DNA from 2 places in the Streptomyces sp. NPDC104202 genome. Region 1 is predicted to be linked to the other one. Evidence: riboswitches for the same ligand, from Rfam matches in the RefSeq annotation. Region 1 holds a riboswitch; the other holds the start of a gene.
The links. A riboswitch is a leader RNA that binds a small molecule or an ion and turns the genes downstream of it on or off. The one in region 1 is predicted to bind S-adenosylmethionine.
Positions count from the first base shown of each region.

Region 2: it holds a riboswitch for S-adenosylmethionine, as region 1 does, so the genes downstream of both, thrC (threonine synthase) here and ACZ60W_RS31800 (aminotransferase class V-fold PLP-dependent enzyme) in region 1, are expected to answer to the same signal.

Region 1 is NZ_JBVJMN010000068.1:17,074-31,379, reverse strand. It holds gene ACZ60W_RS31835 (hypothetical protein) at 1-1,007, opposite strand, end outside; gene ACZ60W_RS31830 (C40 family peptidase) at 1,043-2,068, opposite strand; gene ACZ60W_RS31825 (C40 family peptidase) at 2,266-3,303, opposite strand; gene ACZ60W_RS31820 (NYN domain-containing protein) at 3,561-4,925, opposite strand; gene ACZ60W_RS31815 (hypothetical protein) at 4,959-5,201, opposite strand; gene ACZ60W_RS31810 (rhomboid family intramembrane serine protease) at 5,360-6,094, shown strand; gene ACZ60W_RS31805 (Lrp/AsnC family transcriptional regulator) at 6,091-6,372, shown strand; gene ACZ60W_RS31800 (aminotransferase class V-fold PLP-dependent enzyme) at 6,445-7,842, opposite strand; SAM riboswitch class IV at 8,069-8,185, opposite strand; gene trpD (anthranilate phosphoribosyltransferase) at 8,272-9,336, opposite strand; gene qcrB (cytochrome bc1 complex cytochrome b subunit) at 9,467-11,089, opposite strand; gene qcrA (cytochrome bc1 complex Rieske iron-sulfur subunit) at 11,086-12,138, opposite strand; gene qcrC (cytochrome bc1 complex diheme cytochrome c subunit) at 12,135-12,944, opposite strand; gene ctaE (aa3-type cytochrome oxidase subunit III) at 13,019-13,639, opposite strand; gene ACZ60W_RS31770 (hypothetical protein) at 13,842-14,243, shown strand; gene ACZ60W_RS31765 (L,D-transpeptidase) at 14,249-14,306, opposite strand, start outside.
Region 2 is NZ_JBVJMN010000026.1:75,258-89,563, reverse strand. It holds gene nagA (N-acetylglucosamine-6-phosphate deacetylase) at 1-1,005, opposite strand, end outside; gene ACZ60W_RS18785 (ROK family protein) at 1,005-1,955, opposite strand; gene ACZ60W_RS18780 (extracellular solute-binding protein) at 2,157-3,440, shown strand; gene ACZ60W_RS18775 (DUF3263 domain-containing protein) at 3,497-3,748, shown strand; gene otsB (trehalose-phosphatase) at 3,827-4,669, shown strand; gene ACZ60W_RS18765 (imine reductase family protein) at 4,729-5,613, opposite strand; gene ACZ60W_RS18760 (winged helix-turn-helix transcriptional regulator) at 5,712-6,059, shown strand; gene ACZ60W_RS18755 (alpha,alpha-trehalose-phosphate synthase (UDP-forming)) at 6,049-7,413, opposite strand; gene ACZ60W_RS18750 (hypothetical protein) at 7,560-7,973, opposite strand; gene ACZ60W_RS18745 (glucosyl-3-phosphoglycerate synthase) at 8,012-8,980, opposite strand; SAM riboswitch class I at 9,130-9,274, shown strand; gene thrC (threonine synthase) at 9,268-10,578, shown strand; gene ACZ60W_RS18735 (MoaD/ThiS family protein) at 10,593-10,871, shown strand; gene ACZ60W_RS18730 (cold-shock protein) at 11,269-11,472, shown strand; gene groL (chaperonin GroEL) at 11,857-13,485, shown strand; gene ACZ60W_RS18720 (hypothetical protein) at 13,573-14,306, opposite strand, start outside.

The DNA of each region.
Region 1 (14,306 bases):
GCGTCGCCGCCGAAGCGGAAGTCGGCGTCGTCCGGGAGCCGGGCCGGCAGGTCGCCCGCGCGGACCGCCCGCGCGAGCTCGGGCGCGGCCTGGCCGGCGGTGCGCCCGGAGCCCCGGTAGGCGACCCAGTCGGCGAAGCCCTCCGAGAGCCAGACCGGGGTGGCCTCCGTGGTCCGGACCCGTGTGGCGACGTGGGTGGTCTCGTGGGTGAGGACCATCTGCCGGCCGAACGTCCCGAGCACGGCGTACGCGTCCGGGTTCACGATCACGCGGTCGGCCGGGGCCTGCGGGCCGCCGCCCGCCACTCCCGTGGTGACGGCCGCGATGCCCCGGTAGGAGGCGGCCGGGCCGCCGAGGAGCCGGCCCATCGCCTCGACCGAGGCGGGCACGAGGACCACGATCCGGCCGGCCCAGCTCCCGTCCCACGCCTCGCCGACCGCGGGCACCGCCCGGTCCGCCGCCGCCGCGATCTCCCGCAGCCGCTCCGCGCTCTGCCCGACGCCGAGGACGAGACTGCGCCGGCCGGTCACCGACTCCACCTCACCCTGCTGCCACAGCTGCTGCGGGGCCCCCTCGGCGGCGCGGTCGCCGGTGACGTACCAGCGGCCGTCCCGCTCGGCGAGGTCCAGGACCCGTGCGGTGGTGGAGGGCCCGGAGTCGTAGCCCCTGATCCGGTAGCCCAGCTCGGCCTCGACGGTGGCCCGGCCCTCGCCGGCCGGGTCGACGTCGGTGACCCGGTAGTCGACCCCGCCCAGCGGGACGTCGGCGAGCCGGTCGAACTCGGTGCGGGCGGCCGGCGCGAGCGCGGGGTCCAGGTCGGCCAGGTACCCGGCCTCGTCCCGGTCCAGCAGCGCCCTGGCATGGCCGTCCAGCAGGTTCTGGACCTCCTTGGCCGACGGGCCCGCCCGCCCGTCCGGTCCGGCGGGCGCGCAGCCGGTGAGGGCCGTCAGGGCGGCCAGCAGGCACACGGCCGCGCCGCGCGCCACTCCACCGCTCCGACCTGCCACGCCCCCGATCGTACGGGCGCGGGGACCGGACCGCGTCAGACCCGGGTGACGGTCACGTGCGACATCATGTTCACCGGGTCGTAGCGGACCCGGGCGCCCGGATAGGGGGCGTGGATGACCTGTCCGTTGCCGGCGTAGATCGCGACGTGGCTGGCGTCACCGCGATAGGTGACCAGGTCGCCGGGCTGCGCCTGGGACAGCGGCACCCGGCGGCCGGCGTTGCGCTGGGCCGAGGAGGTGCGCGGCAGGCTGATGCCGGCCTGCCGGTACGACCAGACCATCAGGCCCGAGCAGTCGAAGGCGGACGGCCCGGTCGCCCCCCACACGTACGGCTTGCCGATCGCGCTGCGGGCGGCCATCACCGCGGCGGAGGCCCGCGAGGAGGCCGGGCCCAGGTCGCCGAGGGGCGGCAGCTCCTCCGCGGGGGAGCCGTCGCGTCCGCCGCCGCGGGACGCCCGGTCGAAGTCGGCGCGCTCCTCGGCGGTGAGCGAGGCCAGCACCCGGCGGGCCTCGGCGAGCTTGCGCTCGACGGTGCGCTTGTGGCGGGCGACCTCGGCCCGGCTGCGCTCCAGTTCGGCGAGGGCGGTCCTGGCCTCGGTCCGCTTCTGGTCCAGCCGGCGCTGCTCCCGCCGGAGCTCGCCGAGCGCGGCGCCCTGACGGACGGTGGCGCGGTCGAGAGCGGAGGCGCGGTCGAGGTAGCTGTCGGGGTCGGAGGAGAGCAGCAGCGCGAGGGCGGGGTCCATGCCGCCGGAGCGGTACTGGGCCCCGGCGACCGAGCCGAGCGCGCCCCGCATGCGGTTGATCCGCTCCTGGCCGCGGGCGAGGCCGTCCCGGGCCTCGGCGACCGTCCGGCGCAGGGCGTCCGCCTTCTCGTCCGCGCTGTTGTACCCCTCGGTGGCCTTCTCGGCCTCCTCGAAGAGGCGGTCGACGGTGGCACGGGTGGCGGCGGTTCCGGCGCCGGGGTCGGCGCTCGCGGGGACGGCCCCGAGGGACGCCGCCGCGGTGGCCGCGGCGGCGGCGGTGAGGACGGTGACCCTGGCGGGTCGGCGGTGGGACGCCACGAATCGCGCTCCGTTCGGCTCGACGCAGACTGGCGCGGCAGACAGTAGCCGCTGATCACTCCGCGTCCAACGAAGCCACCGGGCACACAAAGTGACGCCCCGCCGGAGAACACAGGTCACCGGCGGGGCGTCAGGTCAGCGCGCGTCGTGGCGAACCACCCGTTCGGGCGGCATGCCGCAGCGGGTCGCGGGGGGCGTCAGCCCGCCACGCGGACTCCGAACTGGAAGCTGCCCAGGGTGTTCATCGACTCGTAGCGGACGTAGGCGCCCGAGTAGGGGGCGTGCAGGACGGTGTTGTTGCCCGCGTACAGGCCGACGTGCTGCAGGCCGTTGAAGAAGACCAGGTCGCCCGGCTTGAGCTGGCTGCGGCCGATCTTCGTGCCGTCGTTCTGCTGGGTATACGTGGTGCGGGTGAGGTCGATGCCCGCCTTGCCGTAGGCCCACTGCGTCAGACCGGAGCAGTCGAACGAGCTGGGGCCCTCGTGGCCGGAGACGTACGGCATGCCCACGCGGGTGTCGGCGGCGGCGAGCGCGGCGGCGCCGAAGCCGTTCGCGGGGACCTCGTTGCCCAGGTCGACGCGCTCGCCGGCGTCACGGCTGGCCCGCTGCTCCTGCTCCGCCATCTTGGCCTTCTCGGCCGCGGTGAGGGTGTTGAGGAGCTTCTGGGCCTCCGCCAGCTTGCCCTGGAACTTCTTCTTCTTGGCGGCGAGCGTCTTGCGGACGTCCTCGAGGTCGGCCAGCTTCGTGGTGGCCTCGGTCCGCTGCTGCGCGAGGGTGCGCTGCTTGGCCTGGATCGAGGTGAGCACGTCGGCCTGCTGGGCGCTCAGCTGGTCGATCGCGGACGCCTTGTCGAGGTAGGTGTCCGGGTCGGCGGAGAGGAAGAGCTGGAGCGCCGGGTCGATACCGCCGGAGCGGTACTGGGCGCTGGCGACCGAACCGATCTGGTCGCGCAGGGCGTTGAGCTCCTGCTGACCGCGGGCCACCTTGTCCTGGAGGTTGCCGATCTCCGTCTGCAGCTTGCCGCGGCGCTCCTCGGCGAGGTTGTACTGCTCCGTGGCCTCTTCGGCCTCGTGGTGCAGCTTGTCGACCTTCGACTTGACCTCGTCGATCTTGGGCTGGGCAGGGGCCGCCTGGGCACCGGACTGGGCGGTGAACGCCACGGCGGCGGCCGCGGTCACGGTGAGCACGGTCACACGGGCGCGGCTCGGCTGCTTGGGTCGACGGTGGGACGCCACGAAGGCGATCTCCTTCTTCCTCAGAGCCGCCCAACCGGTCAGGGGCAGGCGGTTCCTCCGCCGCCACCCCGGATGGGTGATCAACCGCGCGAAGGTTCGATGCCTGACCCTAGTGACCAAGTTGTGATCAGTTCAAATCCCACCGGCAAAAATATCGCTCGCACGGCACTTTGTTCACACGCAGCACACGGGCAGTGATGGCCACTTGACGGCCCGTCCATCACAATTCGGTCATACGACCCATGAGTTGCGAGGCGCTACGAGAGACGCGAAAGCCGCTTCAGCAACAAGACGGACGCAACCGGACGCGCCCCCGCCTTGGCCACGCCGTCGGCCACCTCTCGGTCGGTGGAGACCACCACGACGGGCCGCCCCGGGGGCTCGGCCCGCACCAGCTGGCGGATCAACTCGTCGGCGGTGACACCGGGCTTGGAGAACAGCACCCGCACCCCGCGGGGGGGCGCGAGCAGCACCGGCGCCGCCAGCTCCGCCCCGTCGAAGACGCAGGTGACCTCGGCGCCCGAGCGCGCCGCGAGGGCCGAGAGGCCGCCCAGCAGCCGCAGCCGCTGCTTCTCCAGCGGCATCGTCGGATAGCCGGTCTTGGTGACGTTGTAGCCGTCCACGACCAGATGCGCCTGGGGCAGCGCGAGCAGCTGGTCGAGGAGGGCCGGATCGGTCTCCGACAGCGCCCGGGCCGCGATGTCCTTCGGCGACATGCGCCCCGGCTCCACCGCGTCGACGGTGTCGGCCGGATGCACCGACACGGGCGGCAGGGCCAGTTCGCGGCGCAGGCCCTGCGCGGCGTCCAGCACCGTGTCCAGGAGCAGCCGCAGCCGCATGTCCTCCACCGAACGTCCCTCGCGGGCGGTCCGGCGGCTCGCCTCCAGGGCCGCCTCGACCTCGCCGAGCCGGGCCTTGAGCCGCCGGCTCTCGCTCTCGGCCGCCGACACCTGGGCGGCCCCCTCGGCCCGTACGGCGTCGATCTCGCCCTGCACGCGCCGCAGCGCGGCCTCGCCGCGCTTCACGTCGCTCTGGGCGCTGCGCAGCTTGCGGTGAAGCGATTCCGCTTCCTTGCGGGCCGCCTCCAGGTCGTGGCGCAGCTGCTCGGTCTCGCCGCGGGAGCGGTCCCGGGCGGCGGCGAGCTCCTCGCGCAGCCGCTCCAGCTCGCGCCGGCCGGCCTCGTCGGCCCGCTCGGCGTCGGCCCGCTGGGCCTCCTCGCCCGCGGCGGCCACGAGCTTGACCCAGCCGGGCGGGCGCAGCACGTAGGCGGCCGCGGCCACGTCGACGGGGTCGGCGGCGGCGGGCGGGGTGCCGGTCTCCACGGCTCCCGCCAGCTCGGGCTCGGCCTGCTTGAACCGCTCGCCGATCCGCTGCCGGAACAGCGGGTCGCCCTCCAGGGCCGCGGCCATCGCGTTGCCGGCGAACTTGGCCCGCCGGCTCGCGGTGAAGCGGGCGTACTGCCGCAGGGGTGCGGGGAGCTCCGCGACGGTCAGCCCGCCGAAGGCGTCCGCGACCAGCGCGACGACCCTCCGCCGGACGCCTTCCGGCAGTGGGTGGTCGAGCGTCTCGGCAGCGTCACCTGCCGCGCCGGCCGGCTCTCCACCGTGCGCGGGCTGCTCCACGATCCGTCACCCCTATGTCGTCCGCGCCGTCCGTCAGGAGGCGGCGCCCGGCCTGTCCACCAGTTCGATCTGGTCCACCGCGTTGCACCAGCGGCAGCGGACCGACTCGATGGTCTCACTGACCACCTGCCGCTCCTCGACCGTCGGGTCGCCCGCGAGGTCCAGATGGACGTACTCGACGACCTTCGAGGAGCGCGTCACGTCGAAGCGGGTCAGGTTGCCGCAGAGGGTGCAGCGCCAGCGGGTCTCGGCGGTCGGCAGGGGAACCGTCGTCATCGAGCCGTCCTTCTTCCTGTTGCGTGATACCAGGTGCGGGAGCCGCGGTGCGCCGTCGAACTGCGGTCGTCGTGCCCGTAACACTACGGCCTTGCCGGTACCCGGGGGCACGGCGAGGCACTCTGTCCACTTCGACCCCGGTACGCCATGATCTGTCCATGATCGACTGGCGAGGAGCGGGTCGCGGCGCCTGGCGGGGCGCGCGCAGGGGACCCACGGTGACGTACGGACTGATCGCCGCCTGCGTCCTCCTCTTCGTGGTCAGCCCCGTCTCCGGACTCAATCCGGCGCACGGCACGGGGGACGAGCTCCTGGCGGCGCAGGGCGCCTACTTCCGCCGCTGGGGCGTCGTCCCCGCCGAGCTGACCGCCGGCGAGCCGCACGCCCTGCTCACCCCCCTGACCGCGCTGTTCGTCCACGGCAGCTGGCTCCACCTGCTGGGCAACATGCTGTTCCTGTACGTCTTCGGCGCCATGGCCGAGGAGCGCATGGGCCCGGCCGGGTTCGCCCTCTTCTACCTGAGCACGGGGTACCTGGCGCTGCTCGGGTACGCGGTGGCCCACGCGGACAGCGAGCAGACGCTGGTGGGGGCGTCGGGGGCGATCTCCGGGGTGCTCGGGGCCTTCCTCTTCCTCTTCCCGCGCGCCCGGGTCACCAGCCTCTTCCCCTTCCTCCTCTTCCTGCCGCTGCGCTTCCCCGCCTGGATCGTGCTGATCTTCTGGTTCGTGCTCCAGTGGCTGGCCGCGCGGGCGGCGGGACCGGGGCCGGGCGTCGCCTACCTCGCCCACGTCGTGGGCTTCTCGGCCGGCTTCCTCTACGCCTGGGGGTGCTACCGGGGTGGGGATAGAGTGAAGGCTCCAGCCGCGGCGACCGAGGGAGAAAGCCAGCCGTGATCACCGCGATCGTGCTCATCAAGACCAGCGTGGACCGCATCCCCGAGATCGCCGAGTCGATCGCCGCGCTCGACAGCGTCAGCGAGGTCTTCTCGGTGACCGGCACGTACGACCTCATCGCCATGGTCCGGGTGCCCCGCCACGACGACCTGGCGGACGTCATCCCCGGCCGGATCAGCAAGATCCCGGGCGTCGAGGCCACGGACACCCACGTGGCGTTCCGCACCTACTCCCAGCACGACCTGGAGGCGGCCTTCGCCATCGGTCTGGAGTCCTGAGACCGGGACCGCGCGACGACAGGAAGGGGGCCTCCCGCCGGGGAGGCCCCCTTCACCCGTACGAGTGACCGATCAGCCGCGGTCGGGGACGCAGCGGCCGTCCTCGGTGCGGTACTTCCACTGCGCGCCGTCCCGGACGAGCTCCTTCACCGCGCGGACGAACCGCTCGACGTGCTCGTCCGGCGTGCCGGCGCCGAAGCTCACCCGGATGGCGTTGAGGGAACGCTCGCCGGGCGCGGCCTCCGGGGCGCCGCACTCGCCCGGGTCCTGCGGGTCGCTGCCGAGCAGCGTGCGGACCAGCGGGTGGGCGCAGAAGAGGCCGTCGCGGACGCCGATGCCGTACTCGGCGGAGAGCGCGGCGGCGAAGTGGGAGCTGTTCCAGCCGTCCACGACGAAGGAGATGACGCCGACCCGGGGCGCGTCGTCGCCGAAGAGCGACAGCACCCGGACCTCGGGCACCTCGGCGAGGCCCGCGCGGACGGTGCCGACGAGGTGCTGCTCGCGGGCGACCAGTCCGTCGAAGCCCGCCTCGGTCAGGGCCTTGCAGGCGGAGGCGATGGAGTAGACGCCGATGACGTTCGGGGAACCGGCCTCGTGCCGGGCGGCCGTGGTGTGCCACTCGACGTCCACCCCGCCGTCGGCGCGGCGCGCGACCTTGCGGGAGGCGCCGCCGCCCGCGAGGTAGGGCTCGGCGTCCTGGAGCCAGTCGGCGCGGCCGGCGAGGACGCCGGAGCCGAAGGGCGCGTACAGCTTGTGGCCGGAGAAGGCGACCCAGTCCACGTCCAGCTCCCGCACGGAGACGGGGTGGTGGGGCGCGAGCTGGGCGGCGTCGAGGACGATCCGGGCGCCGTGGGCGTGGGCGGCGGCGGCGAGTTCCCTGACCGGCCACAGCTCGCCGGTGACGTTGGAGGCACCGGTGACGCAGACCAGCGCGGGACCGTGGGGGTCGCGGTCGGCGAGGGCGCGCTCCAGGGTGGCGACGGCCTCCGCGGGGGTGCGCGGCGCGTTGAGGTAGGTGACGCGGGCGTCCCGCCAGGGCAGCAGCGAGGCGTGGTGCTCGGTCTCGAAGACGAAGACCTCGCAGCCGGCGGGCACGGCCTGGGCGAGCAGGTTGAGCGAGTCGGTGGTGGAGCGGGTGAAGACGACCTGGTCGCCGGGGCGGCAGTCGAGGAACTCGGCGACGGTGACGCGGCTGTTCTCGAAGAGGTCCGTGGAGAGCTGGGAGAGGTAGCCGGCGCCGCGGTGGACGCTGCCGTAGTAGGGGGCGTACGCGGCGACGTCGTCCCAGACCCGCTGGAGGGCCGGCGCGCTGGCCGCGTAGTCGAGCGCCGCGTAGGTCACCTCGCCGCCGGTGACGAGCGGGACGGTGACGTCCCGGCCGAGCACGGGCAGCGGGGCGGCGCAGCAGGGGTCGGCGGACTCGTCGGCGACGGTGGCGGTGGCGGTGGCGGCGTTCGGGCGTGCGGACATGGCGGTATCTCCCGGCGGGCGGTGCGGATGGCTTCGGTGATCCCGTACGCGGCCGGACACGGCGGGGTACGGGTGATGCCTCGGAGGCGACGGGGGGCGTCCGCGGGTGTGCGGGTACGCCGAAGTGACCCTGATCCGAGGGTGAAGAAGGGGCGGATTCGCCCTATCGCATTCGCTTGCTCACGGAAAAAGCTCCTCGAGAGACCAGGACCCCTGGTGTTCGAGGGGTCCGCGCTTGCCGTAGACCTCGCTGCCTACGGCCTGGTCATCACCCGGGGCACCCCGCCACGGACGGAGGGTTGCCGGACAGCAAGCCGGGGCCAAAACGCTGTCACTCGTGACCTGTAGAGCATCCTGCCACATGATCGCCGAAGCGCAAGACCCCGGTCCGGATGGTGGACCGGGGCCGTGCTCGGGATCCGGTGGAGGTCAGGCGTTGCTGGCGGCGATCCAGGCGTCCAGGGACCGCAGGGCCGCGCCGGAGTCGAGGGACTCGGCCGCTCTCGCGATGCCCGCGGCCAGCTGCTCCGCGAGGGTGCCCGTGCCGGGCTCCAGGGCGGTCAGCGCCGCCGCCGCGTTGAGCAGCACCGCGTCCCGTACCGGACCGGTCTCCCCCGCGAGCAGCCGGCGGGCGACGTCGGCGTTGTACGAGGCGTCCGCGCCGCGCAGCGCTTCGAGGGGGACGAGGTCGATGCCGACGTCACGGGGGTCGAAGCGCTCCTCGGCGACCCGGCCGTCCCTGACCACCCACACCCGGGAGGTGGCGGTGGTCGTGAGCTCGTCGAGGCCGTCGTCGCCGCGGAAGACCAGGGCGGAGTTGCCCCGCTCGGCGAGCACGCCGGCCACGATCGGCGCCATGCGCGGATCGGCGACGCCGACGGCCTGGGCCTTCACCTTGGCCGGGTTGGTCAGCGGGCCCAGGACGTTGAAGGTGGTCCGGATGCCCAGCTGGCCGCGGGCCGCGGCGACGTGCCGCAGCGAGGGGTGGAACTTCACCGCGAAGCAGATGGTGATGCCGGCTTCCTCGGCGACCTCGGCGACCCTCCGCGGCGTCAGGTTCAGGTTGATGCCGAGCTTCTCCAGGACGTCGGAGGAGCCGGAGGCCGAGGAGGCGGCGCGGTTGCCGTGCTTGACGACCTTCGTGCCCGTTCCGGCGACCACGATCGACGCCATGGTGGAGATGTTGACCGTCTTCGCACCGTCGCCGCCGGTGCCGACGATGTCGACGGCGGGGCCCGGCACGTCGATCACGTTGGCGTGCGCGTACATGGTCCGCACGAGGCCGGCGATCTCCTGCACGGTCTCGCCCTTGGCCCGCAGCGCCACCATGAAGCCGGCGATCTGGGCGTCGGTCGCCTCGCCGCTCATGATCAGGTCCATCGCCCAGGCCGTGTCGTCGGCGGAGAGGTCCCGGCCGTCGAGCAGTCCGTTCAGCAGGACGGGCCAGGAGCGGCCCGCCGACGTAGGTCCTCCAGCGGGGGTCGCAGCGCTCATGGCAGCTCCTGGTGATCGTGACGGGTACGCACCCACCCTATCGACCCCGGGGGACGGCAAAGAGCCCCGTCCATCGAATGGACGGGGCTCTCACCGTGGCGACTCTCAGGAAATCAGGAGTTCGGGGTGATCAGTGGTGGCCGTGGCCGCTCTGGATCTCCTTGTACTCCTCGGCCGTCGGCTTGGCGATCTGGCTGTCGCCGCCGTAGTAGCCCTTGTTCAGCTTGACCCGGAGCTTCTCCAGGGCGCCGACCTTGCGCTCCACACCGTTCTCGTCGACGGCCGGCGGAAGCTCCGCGGCGTCGTACTGCTCGTGAGCGGTGAGGCGGTGCAGCTCGCCCTGGCTGAGCGGCTCGTGGACCTCGACGAACTCACCGTGCGGCAGGCGCTTGATGATGCCGGACTCGCGGCCGTGCAGCACCTTGTCCTTGTCACGGCGCTGGAGGCCGAGGCAGATCCGCTTGGTGGCGATGAACGCGATGACCGGGCCGACGAAGAAGAAGATCCGGACGAACCAGGTGATCGAGTTCAGCGACAGGTGGAAGTGGGTCGCCCAGAGGTCGTTTCCACCACCGATCAGCATGATCATGTACGCGGTGATCCAGGCGACGCCGAAGGCGGTGCGCGTCGGAGCGTTGCGCGGGCGCTGCGCGATGTGGTGCTCGCGCTTGTCGCCGGTGATCCAGGACTCGATGAACGGGTAGACACCCATCGCGACCAGGACGGCCGGGAAGAGCACCAGCGGGATCATCACGCCCAGGACGAGCGTGTGGCCCCAGAGGTTGATCTCCCAGCCCGGCATGACACGGATCAGACCCTCGGCGAAGCCCATGTACCAGTCGGGCTGGGCGCCGGTGGACACCTGGTCCGGGCGGTACGGGCCGATGGCCCAGATCGGGTTGATCGAGGCGATCGCCGCGATGACCGCGATGACGCCGAAGACCAGGAAGAAGAAGCCTCCGGCCTTGGCCATGTAGACCGGCAGCAGCGGCATGCCCACGACGTTCTTGTTCGTGCGGCCGGGGCCGGCGAACTGCGTGTGCTTGTGGAAGAACACCAGGATGAGGTGGGCCACCACGAGGCCGAGCATGATGCCGGGCAGCAGCAGCACGTGGGCCGAGTAGAACCGGGCCACGAAGTCGCCGCCGGGGAACTCGCCGCCGAACAGGAACATCGACAGGTACGTGCCGATGACCGGCACGGACAGGATCGCGCCCTGCATGAAGCGGACACCGGTGCCGGAGAGCAGGTCGTCCGGGAGCGAGTAACCGGTGAAGCCGGTGAACATGCCCAGGAAGAACAGCAGGAAGCCGAACAGCCAGTTGATCTCACGCGGCTTGCGGAAGGCGCCCGTGAAGAAGACGCGCATCATGTGCACGAACATGCCGGCGAGGAAGATCAGCGCCGCCCAGTGGTGGATCTGCCGGATGAGCAGACCGCCACGGACCTCGAACGAGATGTGCATCGTCGAGTTGAACGCCTCGGACATCAGCTGTCCCTGGAGCGGGACGTACGGTCCGACGTACTCCACCTCGTTCATCGACGGGTGGAAGAACAGCGTCAGGTAGACGCCCGTCAGGATGATGATGAGGAAGCTGTAGAGGCAGATCTCGCCCAGCATGAAGGACCAGTGGTCCGGGAAGATCTTCCGCATGTTGGCCTTGGCCAGCGTGTAGATCCCCAGGCGGCCGTCGGCCCAGTCGGCGACCCGCTCACCGGCGGGTGCTTTCTTCGTTTCGGTCACGGTGCTCATCCGCGCTCCCAGAAGGCAGGACCGACGGGCTCGTCGAAGTCGCCGAGCGCCTCCAGGTAGCCCTTGGCGTTCACGCCGATCCGCAGCTGCGGGAGGGCGTGACCGGCCGGGCCGAAGATGACGCGGGCGCCGTCGGAGAGGTCGAAGGTGGACTGGTGGCACGGGCAGAGCACGTGGTGCGTCTGCTGCTCGTACAGGGAGATCGGGCAGCCCACGTGGGTGCAGATCTTCGAGAAGGCGACGATGCCCTCGTGCGACCACTCCAGCTCGCGCTTGTCCTTGATGTCCTCCGGCTGGATCCGGACGATCATCAGGGCGGCCTTGGCGATCTGGGTCTGGAACTCGTGGTCGTGCACCGAGAGGCCCTCGGGCATCGCGAACGTGAGCGAACCGACGGCGACGTCCTCGGGACGCAGCGGCTCGTTCGTGTTCATGTTGATGAGCTGCAGCCCCTTGGCCCACATGGTGGACCGGAGCTTCTTCTCGGGCAGCGGGCCCATGTCGCGCAGCAGCACGAGGCCGGAGAGCGGGACCAGCGACAGCGCGCCGAACATCGTGTTGCGGATGAGCTTGCGGCGGCCCATGCCCGACTCGGCCGCACCGGCCGCGAAGTCCGACATGACCTTCGCCTTGGTCTCGGCGTCGGCCTCGATCGGGTGCCGCTCGTCCGCGATCTCGACGTCGGACATCAGGGTGCGGGCCCAGTGGACCGCGCCCGCGCCGATGAAGAAGAGCGCGAGGCCCAGGGACCAGCCCAGGGCGAAGTTGAGCGCGGACACCCGGCCGAAGGGCCAGATGTACACGATCTTGTCGACCGGGAAGATCACGTACGACGCGATGAAGCCGACCGTGGCCAGCATCGACAGCGTGAACATGAAGGCGACCGCACGCTCGGACCGACGGGCGGCCCGCTCGTCGATGTCCTGGATGCGCGGCTTGTGGGGCGGAAGGCCCGGGTCGGCGAACGGGTCGCCGGCGACCTTCACCGCGCCGTGCGCGGTGTCCTGCCCTGCCGGCAGGTTCTCTTCTGGAATCTCTTGGCTACTCATGACTTCTTGGCCTTAGCGGTGTGGGCCGCGACCCAGATGGCAACTGCGATCAGCGCACCCAGACCGAAGACCCAGGCGAACAGGCCCTCGCTGACGGGGCCGAGGCCACCGAGCTTGAGACCGCCCGGGTTGTCGGCCTTGTCGCTGTTGACGGCCTGGACGTACGCGATGATGTCCTTCTTCTCCTTCTCCGGCATGGTCGTGTCCGGGAAGGAGGGCATGTTCTGCGGGCCGGTCTGCATGGCCTCGTAGAGGTGCCTCGGGCTCACGCCTTCGAGGTTCGGGGCGTACTTGCCGTAGGTCAGCGCGCCACCCTCGCCGGTGAAGTTGTGGCACTGGGCACAGTTGGTGCGGAACAGCTCGCCACCCTTGGCGATGTCCGCACCCTCCGGGCTGTACTGGCCCTCGGTCGGCGTGATCGGGCCGGCACCGAGAGAGGCGACGTACGCCGCGAGCTGATCGATCTCAGCCTGCGAGTAGATGACCTTCTTCTTCGGGACCTGGGCGCCCGGCTGCTGGGCCGGCATGCGGCCCGTGCCGACCTGGAAGTCGACCGCGGCAGAGCCGACGCCGACGAGGGAGGGGCCGTCAGAGGTGCCCTGACCGCCGGTTCCGTGGCAGCTGGCGCAGCCGACGGAGTAGAGCTTCTTGCCCTCCTCGATGGCGAGGGACTGGGCGGTTTCATCGGCCTTCGCCGTGCCCGCGGGCGCGAACGCGGCGTACAGCCCCCCCGTGGCCGCCAGCGCGAGAAGTAGGACGACGACCGCCGCCAGCGGATGGCGTCGTCGTGCGGAGAGCTTTTTCACGGATTACCCCGGTGTCAGGATCTTCTGCGTCGATGCTTGCTGGATGTCTCGGTCCGCCGTGTCGGCGGGACCGATTACTTGATCATGTAGATCGTGGCGAAGAGGCCGATCCAGACGACATCGACGAAGTGCCAGTAGTAGGACACGACGATGGCGGCGGTTGCCTGCTCGTGAGTGAACCTCTTGGCGGCGTACGTCCGGCCGAGGACCAGCAGGAAGGCGATGAGACCGCCCGTCACGTGCAGGCCGTGGAAGCCGGTGGTCAGGTAGAACACGGAGCCGTACGGGTCCGACGAGAGCGAGAGGCCCTCGTGCTTCACCAGCTCGGTGTACTCGAAGACCTGGCCGCCGATGAAGATCGAACCCATCACGAACGTGATGATGAACCACGTCCGGAGCTTCTTCACGTCGCCCCGCTCGGCGGCGAACACGCCGAGCTGACAGGTGAGGGAGGAGAGCACCAGGATCGTGGTGTTGGTCGCCGAGAAGGGGAAGTTCAGGGCCGAAGCCTGTTCCGCCCAGTACTCGGCACCCGTCACCGATCGCAGGGTGAAGTACATCGCGAAGAGGGCCGCGAAGAACATCAGCTCGGAACTCAACCAGATGATGGTTCCGACGCTGGTGAGGTTCGGTCGATTGACCGACGGGTGCGCGTGCCCTGTTTCTACTGTCGTTACTGTCGCCACGACCGACATTATGTCGGTCGCTTATCCCGCCCTCACTCCGGGGGGTGCCGTTCGGAGTGTCCGGGGGCCGTGTCCAGCCCGAACGGCCCAGTGGAAGCGCCCCGGAGCACCCTTCGAACAGGTGTTGAACGGGTGTTGACGAGGTGTGGACCGGAGTAGCATCCGGCGCATCGATCGACGACCATCCCACGGACTTCCACGCGGAGGAACGATGCAGTCGAGTGCCACGGTCCTGCTCTACAGCGACGACGCGAACACCCGCGAGCAGGTACGCCTCGCGGCCGGGCGCAGGCCGGCGGCCGACGTTCCCCCGGTCGAGTTCGTGGAGTGCGCGACGCTGCCCGCCGTGCTGAAGCGCCTGGACGAGGGCGGCATCGACGTGTGCGTGCTCGACGGCGAGGCGGTGCCCGCCGGAGGCATGGGCGTCTGCCGCCAGATCAAGGACGAGGTCTTCCGCTGCCCGCCCGTGCTGCTGCTCATCGGGCGCCCGCAGGACGCCTGGCTGGCCACCTGGAGCCGCGCGGACGCCGCGATCACCCTTCCGGTGGAACCGGTGGAGTTCGCGGCGTCCCTGGCCTCGCTGCTGCGCGCCCGTCTGTCGATCGACGCGTGAGCTGATCAGATCGACGGCCTGAGGCGGGCCTTCTCGGTGGGGGCGACCGGGCTTCCGGCGGCC
Region 2 (14,306 bases), on a different contig from region 1:
GGGGTTGGCGGAGAGGGCCTGGACGACGGACTCGACGGGGAGGCCGTCGACGGTGACGGCGCGCTTGAAGGCGCGGTCGAGGGTGAGGGTGGAGCCGGCGATGGAGCCGCCCTCGACGAGGCGGGCGACGCTGTCCTTCACCTCGACCTCCAGCGGGCCGAGCATGTAGCGGCCGTCGCCGAAGCCGGCGGCGTCCATGGCGTCGGTGATGAAGGCGACGCGCTCGGGGCCGGCGTGGTGGAAGGCGAGCTCCAGGGCGGCCGGGTGGAGGTGGGTGCCGTCGTTGATGAGCTCGACGGTGATCCGCTCGTCCTCCAGGAGGGCGGCGATCGGGCCGGGGGCGCGGTGGCCGAGGGCGGGCATCGCGTTGAAGAGGTGGGTGGCGACGGTGGCGCCGGCGTCGATGGCCGCGACGGTCTGCTCGTACGTGGCGTCGGTGTGGCCGATGGCGGCGATCACGCCGTGCTCGGCGAGGAGGCGCACGGAGTCCAGGCCGCCGGGCAGCTCGGTGGCGAGGGTGACCATCCGGGCCTGGCCGCGGCCGGCGTCGATCAGCTTGCGGACCTCGGCCGGGTCGGGGTCGCGGAGCAGCGTCTCGTCGTGGGCGCCCTTGCGGCAGGGGGAGATGAAGGGGCCCTCGAAGTGGAGGCCGGCGATCTCGCCCTGTTCGGCGAGCTCGGAGAGCAGGCCGGCGCGCCGGGCGAGGAAGTCCATCTCGCCGGTGACGAAGGAGGCGACGACGGTGGTCGTGCCGTGCAGGCGGTGGGTGTGGACGCCCTGGAGGACCTCGTCGGCGGTGCCGGAGGTGAAGGAGGCGCCGCCGCCGCCGTGGTTGTGCATGTCGACGAAGCCGGGGACGAGCCAGTGGCCGGCCAGGTCGACGCGGGGGGCTCCCTCGGGGGCGGAGCCGGTGATGCGGCCGCCTTCGACGATCACGCGTCCGTTCTCGACGATCCCGGTGGGCAGCACGACGTGTGCGCCGGCGAGAACCTTGTGATCGGCCATCAGGCGGAATCCTCCGAGTCGGTGGGGGGCTGGTCGGCGAGCAGGTCCCAGGCGAGGAGGCCCGCGCCCAGGCATCCGGCGGTGTCCCCGAGGGCCGCCGGGACGATGGCGGGCAGCTTCTGGAACGTGACTCGCTCCTCCACCGCGGCCCGGAGTGGTGTGAACAAGGTTTCCCCGGCCTCGGCCAGCCCGCCACCGATGATGAGCGTGCGGGGGTCCAGCAGGGTGAGGGCGGTGACGAGGCCGTCGGCGAGGGCGTCGACGGCGTCCTGCCAGACCCGCGTGGCGGCGGCGTCGCCGGATTCGACGGCCTTGGCGCAGTCGGCGGCGTCGGCGTCCGGGTCGCCGCTGGCGGCGGCCCATGCCTGGGAGACGGCGGAGGCGGAGGCGTACCGCTCCAGGCAGCCGCGCTGGCCGCAGCCGCAGTCGGTGCCGCCGGGGCGGACGACGATGTGGCCGATCTCGCCGGCGTAGCCGTGGGCGCCGGCCTCGATGCGGTCGCCGATGCCGATGGCGCCGGCGATGCCGGTGCCGAGGGGGACGAAGAGGAAGCGGTCGGCGCCGTTGCCGGCGCCGATGCGGCCTTCGGCGAGGCCGCCGGTGCGCACGTCGTGGCCGAGGGCGACGGGGATGCCGTCGAGCCGGCGGCTGAGGAGTTCGCGCATGGGAACGTCGCGCCAGCCGAGGTTGGCGGCGTAGACCGCGATGCCGTTCTCGGCGTCGACGATTCCGGGGACGGCGACTCCGGCCGCGGCGGCGGGTTCGCCGTACCGCTCCTGTCCGAGGGTACGGAGGTCCTCGGCGAAGCCGAGGATGGTCTCCACGACGGCCTCGGGGCCGCGCCTGCGGCCGGTGGCGCGGCGGGCCTCGTGGAGGAGGGTGCCGTCTGCCCCGACCAGGGCGGCCTTCATGCCGGTGCCGCCCACATCGAGGGCGATGACGTGTCTCACGGAGGACAGTTTGGCGCGCGGGGACCCAAAAGGTCTAGTCCACTGCCGAGGATTGTTGCGTACGGATACAAATTCGAGGTCCGGACTGCGTTGCGGAAGTGATACCCAAGTGGTGTAGACCTCATGCCCGGACGCACGAGAGACTTGCGGCCCTGCGACGAGCAAACACGCAGCTCAGCGCAGCTCAACGACGAGCAAAAGGTGGATGAAGCCGTGGAGCGGCGACGATTCCTTGGACTGACCGCGGCCGCCGCCGCCCTCGGGCTGACCTCCACGGTCGCCGGGTGCGGCTCCCTGGGGGGCGACTCCGGCGATGTGACCCTCCGGCTGGTCGCCGCCGAGTACGACCTGACCGGCGGCGACTCCACCAAGAAGTACTGGACCGACCTCGTCGCCGCCTTCGAGGCCGAGCACCCGGGCGTCACGGTCGAGATCCAGATCGAGTCCTGGGACGACGTCGACCGCAAGGTCGCCGAGATGGTCGCCGCCGGCGATGCCCCCGACATCGCGCAGATCGGCGCCTACGCCGACTACGCGGCCGCCGACAAGCTCTACGCGGCCGACGAGATCCTCTCGATCCCCGTCCAGGCCAACTTCCTCGCGCCGCTGGTCGCCGCCGGCGAGTCCAAGCGGACCCAGTACGGCCTGCCCTTCGTCGCCTCCACCCGGCCCCTCTTCTACAACGAGGACCTCTTCGCCGAGGCCGGGCTGAAGGCCCCCAAGACCTGGGACGAGCTCGCCGCGGCCGCCGAGAAGCTGAAGGACAACGGTGTCCGCACCCCCTTCGCGCTGCCCCTCGGTCCCGAGGAGGCCCAGGCCGAGACGCTGATGTGGCTGCTCAGCGGCGGCGGCGGCTGGACCGACGCCACCGACCACTACGCCGTCGACTCCGACGCCAACGTCCGCACCTTCGAGTGGCTGCGGACGAACCTGGTCGGCAAGGGCCTCACGGGCCCCGTCGCCCCCGGCAAGCTCAACCGCAAGGCCGCCTTCGCCGCCTTCGCGCGCGGCGAGGTCGGCATGCTCAACGGCCACCCCTCCCTCGTGAAGGAGGCCGCCAAGAAGGGCGTCAAGGTCGGCCAGGTCCCGCTGCCCGGCATCGACGGCACGCCCAAGAGCTCCATGGGCGTCGCCGACTGGATCATGGGCTTCAAGCAGAACGGCCACCGCAAGGAGATCGGCGACTTCCTCAACTTCGCCTTCAGCGACGAGAACGTCCTGAAGTTCGCCGGGGACAACGACCTCCTGCCGGTCACCGTCAGCGCCTCCGCCCGCATGGAGACCGACCCCGAGTACGCCAACCTGCGCGAGTTCCTCAAGGGTCTGCCCAACGCCCAGCTGCCGCCGGTCGGCAAGACCTCCTGGGCCAAGGTCAGCGAGAACGTCAAGCAGAACATCGGCAAGGCGGTCTCCCCGGACGGGAAGCCGGCCGCCGTCCTCGGCGCGATAGGCCGGGTGGCGACGGCGGCCGAGGCCGCCGAGTGACGCCCCGGCGGCCCACGGCGTGAGCCGCGTGGGCCGCCGGGTAATAGGTTGGTCGTATGACCGCGAGTGAGGAACGAGACGAGGACGGCCTCGCCGCGCGCGAACAGGCACTCCTCGCCGTCGAGCGCCGCTCCTGGCCCGGCCCCGGCGCCAAGGAGCGGGCCGTCCGCGAGCGGCTCGGCCTCTCGCCGACCCGCTACTACCAGCTGCTCAACGCCCTCCTCGACGACCCGCGGGCCCTCGCCCACGACCCGGTGACGGTCAACCGGCTCCGCCGGGTCCGGGAGGAGAAGCAGCGGCGACGCTAGGGCGCCCCGCCCCGCCCCCGCCTCCGCGCCCCTGCGGCCCCGCTGACGCGGCGGCCGTACGTCGGTAGGGTCGGGAGCATGGTCAGCAGCCTTCCGCACCCGACCACGTCCGCCGGCCGCGACGGCCTGGCCGCGCTCCTCGCGCGGCCCGAGAAGGCCGTCGTCGCCCTCGACTTCGACGGCACCCTCGCCGAGATCGTCGCCGACCCCGAACAGGCCCGCGCCCATCCCGGCGCGGTGGCCGCCCTCTCCGCCCTCGCCCCCGAGGTCGCCTCCGTCGCCGTCGTGACGGGCCGGCCCGCCGGGGTCGCCGTCCGCTACGGCGGCTTCGCCGGCGTCCCGGGCCTGGAGCACCTCGTCGTCCTCGGGCACTACGGCGCCGAACGCTGGGACGCCGTCACCGGGACCGTCCACGCCGCCGACCCGCACCCGGGCGTGGCGTCCGTCCGCGCCGAGCTCCCCGGCTTCCTCGACCGGGCCGGCGCCTGGCCCGGGGTCTGGATCGAGGAGAAGGGCCGGGCGGTCGCCGTGCACACCCGGCGCGCGCTCGACCCGGAAGGCGCCTTCGAGGCGCTCAAGGGGCCCCTCGGCGAGCTCGCCACCCACCACGGCCTGGTCGTCGAGCCGGGCCGCATGGTCCTGGAGCTGCGGCCTCCGGGCATGGACAAGGGCGTGGCCCTCGCCGCGTACCTCCGCGAGGTGGGCGCCGGGTCCGTGCTCTACGCCGGGGACGACCTCGGCGACCTGCCCGCCTTCGCCGCCGTCGAGAAGCTCCGTGCCGACGGCACCCCCGGCCTGCTGGTCTGCAGCGGCTCCACCGAGGTCCCGGAGCTCTCCGGCCGCGCCGACCTCTCGGTCGACGGACCGCCCGGGGTGGTCACCTTCCTGACGGACCTCGCCCGGGCCGTGCGCGAGCGCTGAGCCCGGAACGGCGGCGGGACCGGCGGGGAAGCCCCCGGCCCCCCGTCCGGTCCCGTCGTTCAGTCGAGCAGGAGGTCGACCAGGCCGGTCAGGCCCTCCTCGCCGCCGCCCATGTCCAGGCGGCGGCGCATCAGCGCGAAGTACGGCCGGAGCAGCTCCGGGCTGACGCCCTGTCCCGCGGCCGTGTCCAGGAAGGTGGGCGTGCCCGCCACCTGCATCGCCAGGCGGGAGACGACGTCCGTGGTGTGGTCGCCGCTCGCCAGGCGCCGGCCGGTCTCCGCGACGGCCGGGCCGGCCATCGCGGAGATCCACTTCCCGAGCAGCGGAGCGAACGCGACGGGGTCGACGTCCTCCCTGCGGACCAGCGCGAAGGCGTGGGCGACGCCCGCGAACATCCCGTACATGGCGCTCAGCAGGGCCACGTCGTGGAGGGCCGCGAAGCCGGCGTCCTCGCCGACGTACGCGGTGCCCACCGGCACGGCCAGCGTCTCCCGGTGCTCCTCGAACAGCTCCCGCGAACCGCTGTAGAACACGTACCCCCCGGCCTGCGGCACCCCCACCATCGGCGGTACGGCCATGATGCCGCCGTCCAGGTAGCGGGCCCCGCGCCCCTCGGCCCAGGCGGCACGGGCCCGGGCCGCGGCGGGGGTCGTGGTCGTGAGGTTGACGAGGTCCCTGCCGGTGAGGTCGACGCCGTCGACGGCCTCCTCGACGGAGGCGTCGTCGAGGAGGCAGAGGACGACCGGGCCGCCCGCGGCGACGGCCCCGGCGGCGGTGGCGGCCGCCACCGCCCCCTCGGCGACCAGCGGGGCGGCCCGGCCCGGGGTGCGGTTCCAGACGGTCAGGGGGTGCCCGGCGGCGAGCCAGGCACGGGCCAGGGCCGTGCCCATCGCGCCGAGGCCGAGGAGGGTGACGGGGGACTTCCCGGGAGGGTGAGCTGTCATGCCCACCAGGCTGCGCCGGCGTTCCGGCCTGCTCAAGTACCCACTTGGGAGTGGGTGGTTACCCTGAGGTGAGTGAACAGGCCAGAGGGGTGGGGGAGATGGCGACGCTGAACCGGCCCGGTGCCGAGGACGGTCACGTCTGCGGGATCGACGCCGCGCTGGAGGTGATCGGCGGCAAGTGGAAGGTCCTCATCCTGTGGGCCCTGCACGAACGGCCGCACCGGCGCTTCGGCGAGCTGCGCCGGCTCGTCCCCGGCATCACCGAGAAGGTCCTCGCCTCGCACCTGCGCGAGCTGGAGGCGGACGGGGTCGTGGAACGCGTCTCGTACGCCGAGGTCCCGCCCCGCGTCGAGTACGCCCTGACCCCGGCCGGCCTGCGGCTCAACGACGCCCTGGAGCCCCTCGCCGCCTGGGGCCGGGACCGGGCCGGGTCCCCTACCGGCTGAGGGCCTCCAGCTGGTCCAGGAACCAGCGCTGCGGGGGCAGGGCGGTGGCCGTGGCGGCGAGGCGCTTGGTGCGGTCGGCGCGGTCGGCGTCGGGCATCGACAGGGCGGTGTGGAGGGCCTCGGCGGTCGCGGAGACGTCGAAGGGGTTCACCGTGAGGGCGTCGTCCTTCAGCTCCTCGTAGGCGCCGGCGCCGGTGGACAGGACGAGGGCGCAGCCGGCCTCGGAGACGACCGGTATCTCCTTGGCGACGAGGTTCATGCCGTCGCGGACGGGGTTCACCAGGGCGACGTCCGCGAGGCGGTACGCGGCCAGGGAGCGGGCGAAGTCGTCCTGGACGGAGACCAGGACGGGCTGCCAGTCGGGGGTGCCGAACTCGGCGTTGATCCGCTCGGCCAGTTCGCCCACCGAGGCGGTGTAGGCGCGGTAGACGTCGAGGTCCTGGCGCGAGGGGTAGGCCGAGGCGAGGTGGACCACGCGCCCGCGCCACTCGGGATGGACCGTGAGCAGCTCGCGGTAGGCGAGGAGGCCGCGCAGGATGTTCTTCGACAGTTCGGTGCGGTCGACGCGGACGATGGTCCGCCGGTCGCCGACCTCCGCGCGGAGCCGGGCGAGCTTCTCGTCGACCTCGGGCCGGTGGGCGAGGGCCCGGAGCTCGTCGGCGTCGACGCCGAGGGGGTGGACGGAGACCCGGGTCGCGCCGGTCCCGCCGTCCGCGCACGCCTCGAACGAGGCCGCCCAGACCCGGGTGTGGAAGCCCAGCTCGTCGGCGCCGAGCATGCCGGCCATCAGCTCCTCGCGGATGTCGTCCGGGAGCATGCGCAGGTAGTCGGGGGAGGCCCAGGGGGTGTGGGTGAAGTGGGAGATGCGCAGGTCGGGGCGGAGGGCGCGGAGCTGCCCGGGGACGAGGGCGAGGTGGTAGTCCTGGACGAGGACCGCGGCCCCCTCGGCGGCCTCCTCGGCGAGGGCCTCGGCGAAGGCGCGGTTGTAGGCGCGGTAGGAGGCCCAGCGGCGGCGGAACGCGGCGTCGAAGACGGGGGCGCGGGGGATGTCGTAGAGGTGGTGGTGGAGGAACCACAGCACGGAGTTCGCGATGCCGTTGTAGGCGTCGTCGTAGACGTCCGGGGGGATCTCCAGCATGCGGACGCCGGGCTCGCCGATGCCGCGCCGGACGGCCTCCCGGTCGCCCTCGCCGAGGGCGGCGCAGACCCACAGGCTCTCCTGGGGCGTGTCCGAGGACACGGCGCTCAGGCCCGAGACCAGGCCGCCGCCGCCCCTTCGGGCGTCGAGTGAGCCGTCTTCGCCGCGTACGTACGAGACCGGGCCCCGGTTGGATGCCACGAGCACAGTAGCCATGTGGCGAACCTAGCCCGTCCCGTAAACGCTCAAACGTACGTATACGAGACGGGTGGATCCGGCCACGCTGCGTCGTCGCAGGTCAGCGCTGCGGCCGGGCGTCCCACCTGCCCTGTCGCCGGTGGCGTGGCGGGCCCGCCGCGGGATCAGTCGCGGCGGCCGCGCAGCGCGGCCCTGGCGACGAGGCCGGTCGCCGCGAGTGCGACGGCGAGGGCGCCGAGCAGCCAGAGGCGCTCGTCGCCGGCCCCGGCCGAGGAGCCGCCGCGGGGCGTGCCGGGGGCCTGGTGGCCGTTCCGCGCCGCGTGGGTGACGGTGGCGGCGCGGCCGCCCGGGACGGCTCCGGCGGGGCCGTCCGGCCGGTTCGTGCGGGAGGCCGGGCCGGGGTCCGTGCGGACGGCGGCGTGCGGCGTCGCGCCGTACCGCTCGCCGGGGGGCCCGGCTCCGTCCGCGGCGGCCGGTGCGGACGCCGTGAACGCGAGCGAGCCCGCCGTGAGGACGACGGCCGCCGTGCGGCCGATGACCGCCGGCAGGCGGCCCGGGTGGTGGTGTCTGCAGCCCATGAAGCGCAAAGGTATGCAGAACGGATCATCAGGGGGCGTTACGCCACGCGGCGGCGCGCGTACTCCGCGATCTCGGCCATCGGGGGCCGCTCCTCGGTGTCCACGGCGTAGGTCCGCGGCTCGAAGCCCTTCTCGCCCCGCTCGAACTGGGTCAGCCGGGGCCGCACCAGATGGCCCCGCGACAGCCGCAGCTGCGCGGTCCGGTAGATCGCCGCCGCCATCCGGCCCAGCGCCTGCCCGTCCTGGTGCCGGTGCCGCCGCACCCCCACGTCCACCTGGGCGAGCGCGTCCAGGCCCACCGTGTGCAGCGCGTCGACCAGCAGCCCCAGCTCGACCCCGTACCCCACCGGGAACGGCAGCCGTTCGAGGAGCGAGCGCCGCGCCGCGTACTCGCCGCCCAGCGGCTGCACGAAGCCGGCCAGCTGCGGCCAGTGCAGATTGAGCAGCGGACGCGCCACCAGCTCCGTCACCCGGCCGCCCTGGGCCGGGGCCGCGCCGGGCGCCGCCCCGTCGGGGGCGTCGCCGAACGGGCGGTCGTACATCGCCTTCACGAAGTCGACGTCCGGGTCGGTGAGCAGCGGGCCCACGATCCCCGTCACGAAGTCCGCGGAGAACTCCCGCAGGTCGGCGTCGACGAAGCACACCACGTCCCCGCGCGTCGCCATCAGCGACCGCCACAGGACCTCGCCCTTGCCGGGCACGGCCGGTATCCGGGGGAGTATCGCGTCGCGGGCGACCACCCGCGCCCCGGCCGCCGCCGCCACCTCCGCCGTGCGGTCCGTGGAGCCCGAGTCGATCACCACCAGCTCGTCGACGAGCGGCGCCGCGTCCGACATCAGCTCGCGGCGGATGACGGCGACGATGTCCCCGACCGTCGCCTCCTCGTTCAGCGCGGGCAGCACCACGCTGACGGTCGTCGAACGCTTGGCGGCGAGGATCCGCTCCAGCGGCCGGTCGGCCACTGACCAGGACCGCCGGTCCAGCCAGCGCTCCACCTCTTCCAGCACGTGATCTCCATCTCGCGTTACGGACGGCCGGTCCAAGCATCCGGGCCTTCGGTTACAGTCTTGAACAACGCGGATCCCCGATGCACGTCGGGGTGCCGACCGCGTCGGAGCACGGGAACGAAAGTCCACCGCGCTTCACAATCGAATACCGCTCATCCAGAGGGGCAGAGGGAAACGGCCCGTTGAAGCCCCGGCAACCCTCCAGTCGGTTACTCGTCCTCCAGCGAGGTCCCCGGCTAGGGAAGGTGCCAAATCCGTCTCATGGCGAAAAATTCGTCATGGGAAAGATGAGGAGAAAGGGCCTCGCCTCCATGGCTGCACAGACTGTCGCCTCCGCCACCACCGTCGACCTCGGTCCCGCTTCCGGGCTTTCGTGTCGCGAATGCGGAGAGCTCTTCCCGCTCGGTCCGATCTTCGCCTGTTCGCTCTGTTTCGGACCTCTTGAGGTCGCGTACGACCTTCCGACCGGCGACCCCGAGGCGCTGCGCAAGCAGATCGAGGCCGGTCCGGCCAACATCTGGCGCTACGCCCCGCTGCTGCCCGTCCCGGCCGACGTCGCCGAGAAGCCGAACCTGAACCCCGGCTGGACCAAGCTCGTCCAGGCCGACAACCTCGCCCGCGAGATCGGTGTCGCCCCCGGCAGGCTCTTCGTCAAGGACGACTCCGGCAACCCGACCCACTCCTTCAAGGACCGGGTCGTCGCGCAGGCCCTCGAAGCCGCCCGCGCCTTCGGCTTCACCACCCTCTCCTGCTCCTCCACCGGCAACCTGGCCGGCGCCGTCGGCGCCGCTGCCGCCCGCGCCGGCTTCCGCTCCTGCGTCTTCATCCCGCACGACCTGGAGCAGGGCAAGGTCGTCATGGCCGGTGTCTACGGCGGTGACCTGGTCGCCATCGAGGGCAACTACGACGACGTCAACCGCTTCTGCTCGGAGCTCATCGGCGACCCGCTGGGCGAGGGCTGGGGCTTCGTGAACGTCAACCTCCGCCCGTACTACGGCGAGGGCTCCAAGACGCTGGCGTACGAGATCTGCGAGCAGCTCGGCTGGGTCATCCCCGACCAGCTCGTCATCCCGATCGCCTCCGGATCGCAGCTCACCAAGATCGACAAGGGCCTGCAGGAGCTCATCAAGCTGGGCCTCGTCGAGGACAAGCCGTACAAGATCTTCGGCGCCCAGGCCGAGGGCTGTTCCCCGGTCTCCGCGGCCTTCAAGGCCGGCCACGACGTCGTCCGCCCGCAGAAGCCGAACACGATCGCCAAGTCGCTGGCCATCGGCAACCCGGCCGACGGCCCCTACGTCCTGGACATCGCCCGCCGCACCGGCGGCGCCGTGGAGGACGTGAACGACGAGCAGGTCGTGGACGCCATCAAGCTGCTCGCGCAGGCCGAGGGCATCTTCGCCGAGACCGCGGGCGGCGTGACCGTCGGCGTCACCCGGAAGCTCGTCGAGGCCGGTCTGATCGACCCGGAGCTCACCACCGTCGTCCTCAACACCGGCGACGGCCTCAAGACCCTCGACGCGGTGGCCGACACCTCTCAGGCGACCGTCACCATCCGCCCGAGCCTGGACGCGTTCCGCGACGCCGGCCTGGCCCTCTGAAAGGTTACGAAGACATGGCCGTGAACGTCCGCATCCCCACCATCCTCCGCACGTACACCGGCGGTCGGTCCGAGGTGCAGGCCGAGGGCGCGACCCTCGCCGAGGTCATCGCCGACCTGGAGAAGAACCACACGGGCATCGCCGCCCGCGTCCTGGACGACCAGGGCAAGCTGCGCCGCTTCGTCAACGTCTACGTGAACGACGACGACGTGCGCTTCGAGCAGGGTCTGGAGACGGCCACCCCGGCCGGTGCCGGCGTCTCGATCATCCCCGCGGTGGCCGGCGGCTGCTGAGCCGTTCCGCGTCCCGTCCCTCGTGAATTGCCCCTTCCGCGTCAATAAGCGGAAGGGGCAATTCTGCATGGTTGAGCGGGGTAGAGTTGGGGAAGTCCCCTCCGCTGCTCATGCCGGACGCATATGAAAAGGCGTCTCCGCGCGACAAGAAGCAGCCAAAGTCCCGGTGCGTTGTGTACGTTCTGCGCCTTTTGCCGGGCCCGACTTGCCCCGGCATCCAGGGGATTCTCCCCAATTCCCCTTTCCGCCTGGCCCAGAATTCTCGCTCGAATGACCTGTTGCAGAGGGCAGTTGGGCAGATACATTCAGCGGCGGTCGACGCGTTCCGGCGCAGGGTCTGACCCGGGTTCCGCGAGGTGCGGGTCCCGCGCAAGGGCCAGTAATAGGGGAGTTAGGCATGGCTCAGGGCACCGTCAAGTGGTTCAACGCGGAGAAGGGCTACGGCTTCATCGCGGTCGACGGTGGTGCGGATGTTTTCGTCCACTACAGCGCGATCCAGATGGATGGCTACCGCAGCCTCGAAGAGGGACAGCGAGTCGAGTTCGAGATCTCGCAGGGCCAGAAGGGTCCGCAGGCGGACATGGTCAAGCTCGCCGTCTGAGCGCGGCGCGATCGGCCACCGACGCAACGCCGTCGAGGGGTCCGCATCCCTGAGGGGATGCGGACCCCTCACGCGTTCCCGCTCCTTCCCCCGCGCCCCCGCTCACCCCTCCCGCCACGTCCCGATCGTCGAGAATCGCTTGCCCCCTCCCGCCGCCCGACCATCGCCCCTCATCGACGTTCCTCCGGAACGGCTTGCACTCTCCTATGCCGAGTGCTAATCATTGGCGTTAGCACTCGGAAGGTGAGAGTGCTTACGAGGATCGGGCAGATGAGGCCCGCGGCCAGGTGGGGCAAGGAACCATCGGGCACGCAGGCCGTCCGTCGCGGGCGTCGGCGCGGTCCTGGAGCGTTATCCACCCCATGTCCGGGAGGACCACTTCACATGGCCAAGATCATCGCGTTCGACGAGGAGGCCCGGCGCGGTCTCGAGCGCGGCATGAACCAGCTCGCTGACGCCGTCAAGGTCACCCTCGGCCCCAAGGGCCGCAACGTCGTCCTCGAGAAGAAGTGGGGCGCCCCCACGATCACCAACGATGGTGTCTCCATCGCCAAGGAGATCGAGCTCGAGGACCCGTACGAGAAGATCGGCGCCGAGCTGGTCAAGGAAGTCGCCAAGAAGACGGACGACGTCGCCGGCGACGGTACGACCACCGCCACCGTCCTCGCCCAGGCGCTCGTCCGCGAGGGTCTGCGCAACGTGGCCGCCGGTGCCAACCCGATGGCCCTCAAGCGTGGTATCGAGAAGGCCGTCGAGGCCGTCTCGGGCGCCCTGCTCGAGCAGGCGAAGGATGTCGAGACCAAGGAGCAGATCGCTTCGACGGCCTCCATCTCCGCCGCCGACACCCAGATCGGCGAGCTCATCGCCGAGGCGATGGACAAGGTCGGCAAGGAAGGCGTCATCACCGTCGAGGAGTCGCAGACCTTCGGTCTGGAGCTTGAGCTCACCGAGGGCATGCGCTTCGACAAGGGCTACATCTCGGCGTACTTCGCCACCGACATGGAGCGCATGGAGGCGTCGCTCGACGACCCCTACCTCCTGATCGTCAACTCCAAGATCTCCTCCGTGAAGGACCTGCTCCCGCTCCTGGAGAAGGTCATGCAGTCGGGCAAGCCGCTGCTGATCATCGCCGAGGACGTCGAGGGCGAGGCCCTGTCGACCCTGGTCGTCAACAAGATCCGCGGCACCTTCAAGTCCGTCGCGGTCAAGGCCCCGGGCTTCGGCGACCGTCGCAAGGCCATGCTGAACGACATCGCCATCCTCACCGGCGGCACGGTCATCTCCGAGGAGGTCGGCCTCAAGCTGGAGAATGCGGGCCTCGACCTGCTGGGCCGCGCCCGCAAGGTCGTCATCACCAAGGACGAGACCACCATCGTCGACGGTGCCGGTGACAGCGAGCAGGTCGCCGGTCGCGTGAACCAGATCCGCGCCGAGATCGAGAACTCCGACTCGGACTACGACCGCGAGAAGCTGCAGGAGCGCCTGGCGAAGCTCGCCGGCGGTGTCGCGGTCATCAAGGCCGGTGCCGCGACCGAGGTCGAGCTCAAGGAGCGCAAGCACCGCATCGAGGACGCCGTTCGCAACGCGAAGGCGGCCGTCGAGGAGGGCATCGTCGCCGGCGGTGGCGTCGCCCTGCTCCAGGCGTCGAACGTCTTCGAGAAGCTCGAGGCCGACCTCACGGGTGACGAGGCCACCGGCGCGAACATCGTGAAGCTGGCCCTCGAGGCCCCGCTGAAGCAGATCGCCGTCAACGCCGGCCTGGAGGGTGGCGTCGTCGCGGAGAAGGTCCGCAACCTGCCCGTCGGCCACGGCCTGAACGCCGCGACCAACGAGTACGTCGACCTCATCGCCGAGGGCATCATCGACCCGGCGAAGGTCACGCGCTCCGCGCTGCAGAACGCCGCGTCGATCGCCGCGCTGTTCCTCACCACCGAGGCCGTCATCGCCGACAAGCCGGAGAAGGCGTCCGCGCCGGCCGGCGGCGGCATGCCGGGCGGTGACATGGACTTCTGATCCTCCGGGATCGGCGGTTCATCGCTGAACGCGAACGAGGGCGGCACCCCCACGGGGGTGCCGCCCTCGGGCGTCGTGCGGACGTGATCAGCGCACGTCGACGTAGTCCGGCGTGGCGACCGGCGCGTGGAAGTGCGTGGCGTCGCCCCAGTACCGGACGCGCCAGCTGCCGTCGACGGTGGCCTTCGCCTTCAGCGTGACCTTGCCGGTGGACGCCGAGCGGCCGGTGGCGACGATGCGCCAGGTGGTGGAGCCCTTCGGTAGGAACTGCAGGGCCACGGCCCCGTTCCCGTACGCCCGCCAGGCGCCGCCCGTGTAGTGCTGGAGGGTGGCGGTCGTGGTGAGCGTGCCGCCCTTGGCGACCGGCTCGGGACCGGCGTTCAGGCCGATGACCCGGGCCTCGGTGCGGACCAGCCGGAAGACGGCGCTCGCGGTCCCGGCGAAGACGTCGGTCTCCGGGTGACGGAAGCGGTAGTAGCCGCCGCGGCTGGCCGCGGTCAGGGTGGTGGCGTAGTAGTTGCTCGCCGTGGTGAGGGCGATCCGGCGCCAGCCGGTGCGGCCGTCCGGCGAGACCTCCAGGTAGAGCGGCTCGTCGAAGTACGCCTCGGCGTCGTACGTGGCGCGCAGGGTGCCGGTCGCGGTGACCTTGCCCTCGTTGGTCAGGACGCGGGACCCGAGGAGGATCCGGGCCTCCTGCGGCATGGCGAGGCGGCCGCGGACGGGAACGGTGAAGTTCTGGTACGGGTCGACCGGGACGGCGGCCCAGCTGTCGACGCGCAGCCCCGGGAGGGCCGGGACGGTCGCGGTGAAGCGGCCGTCGG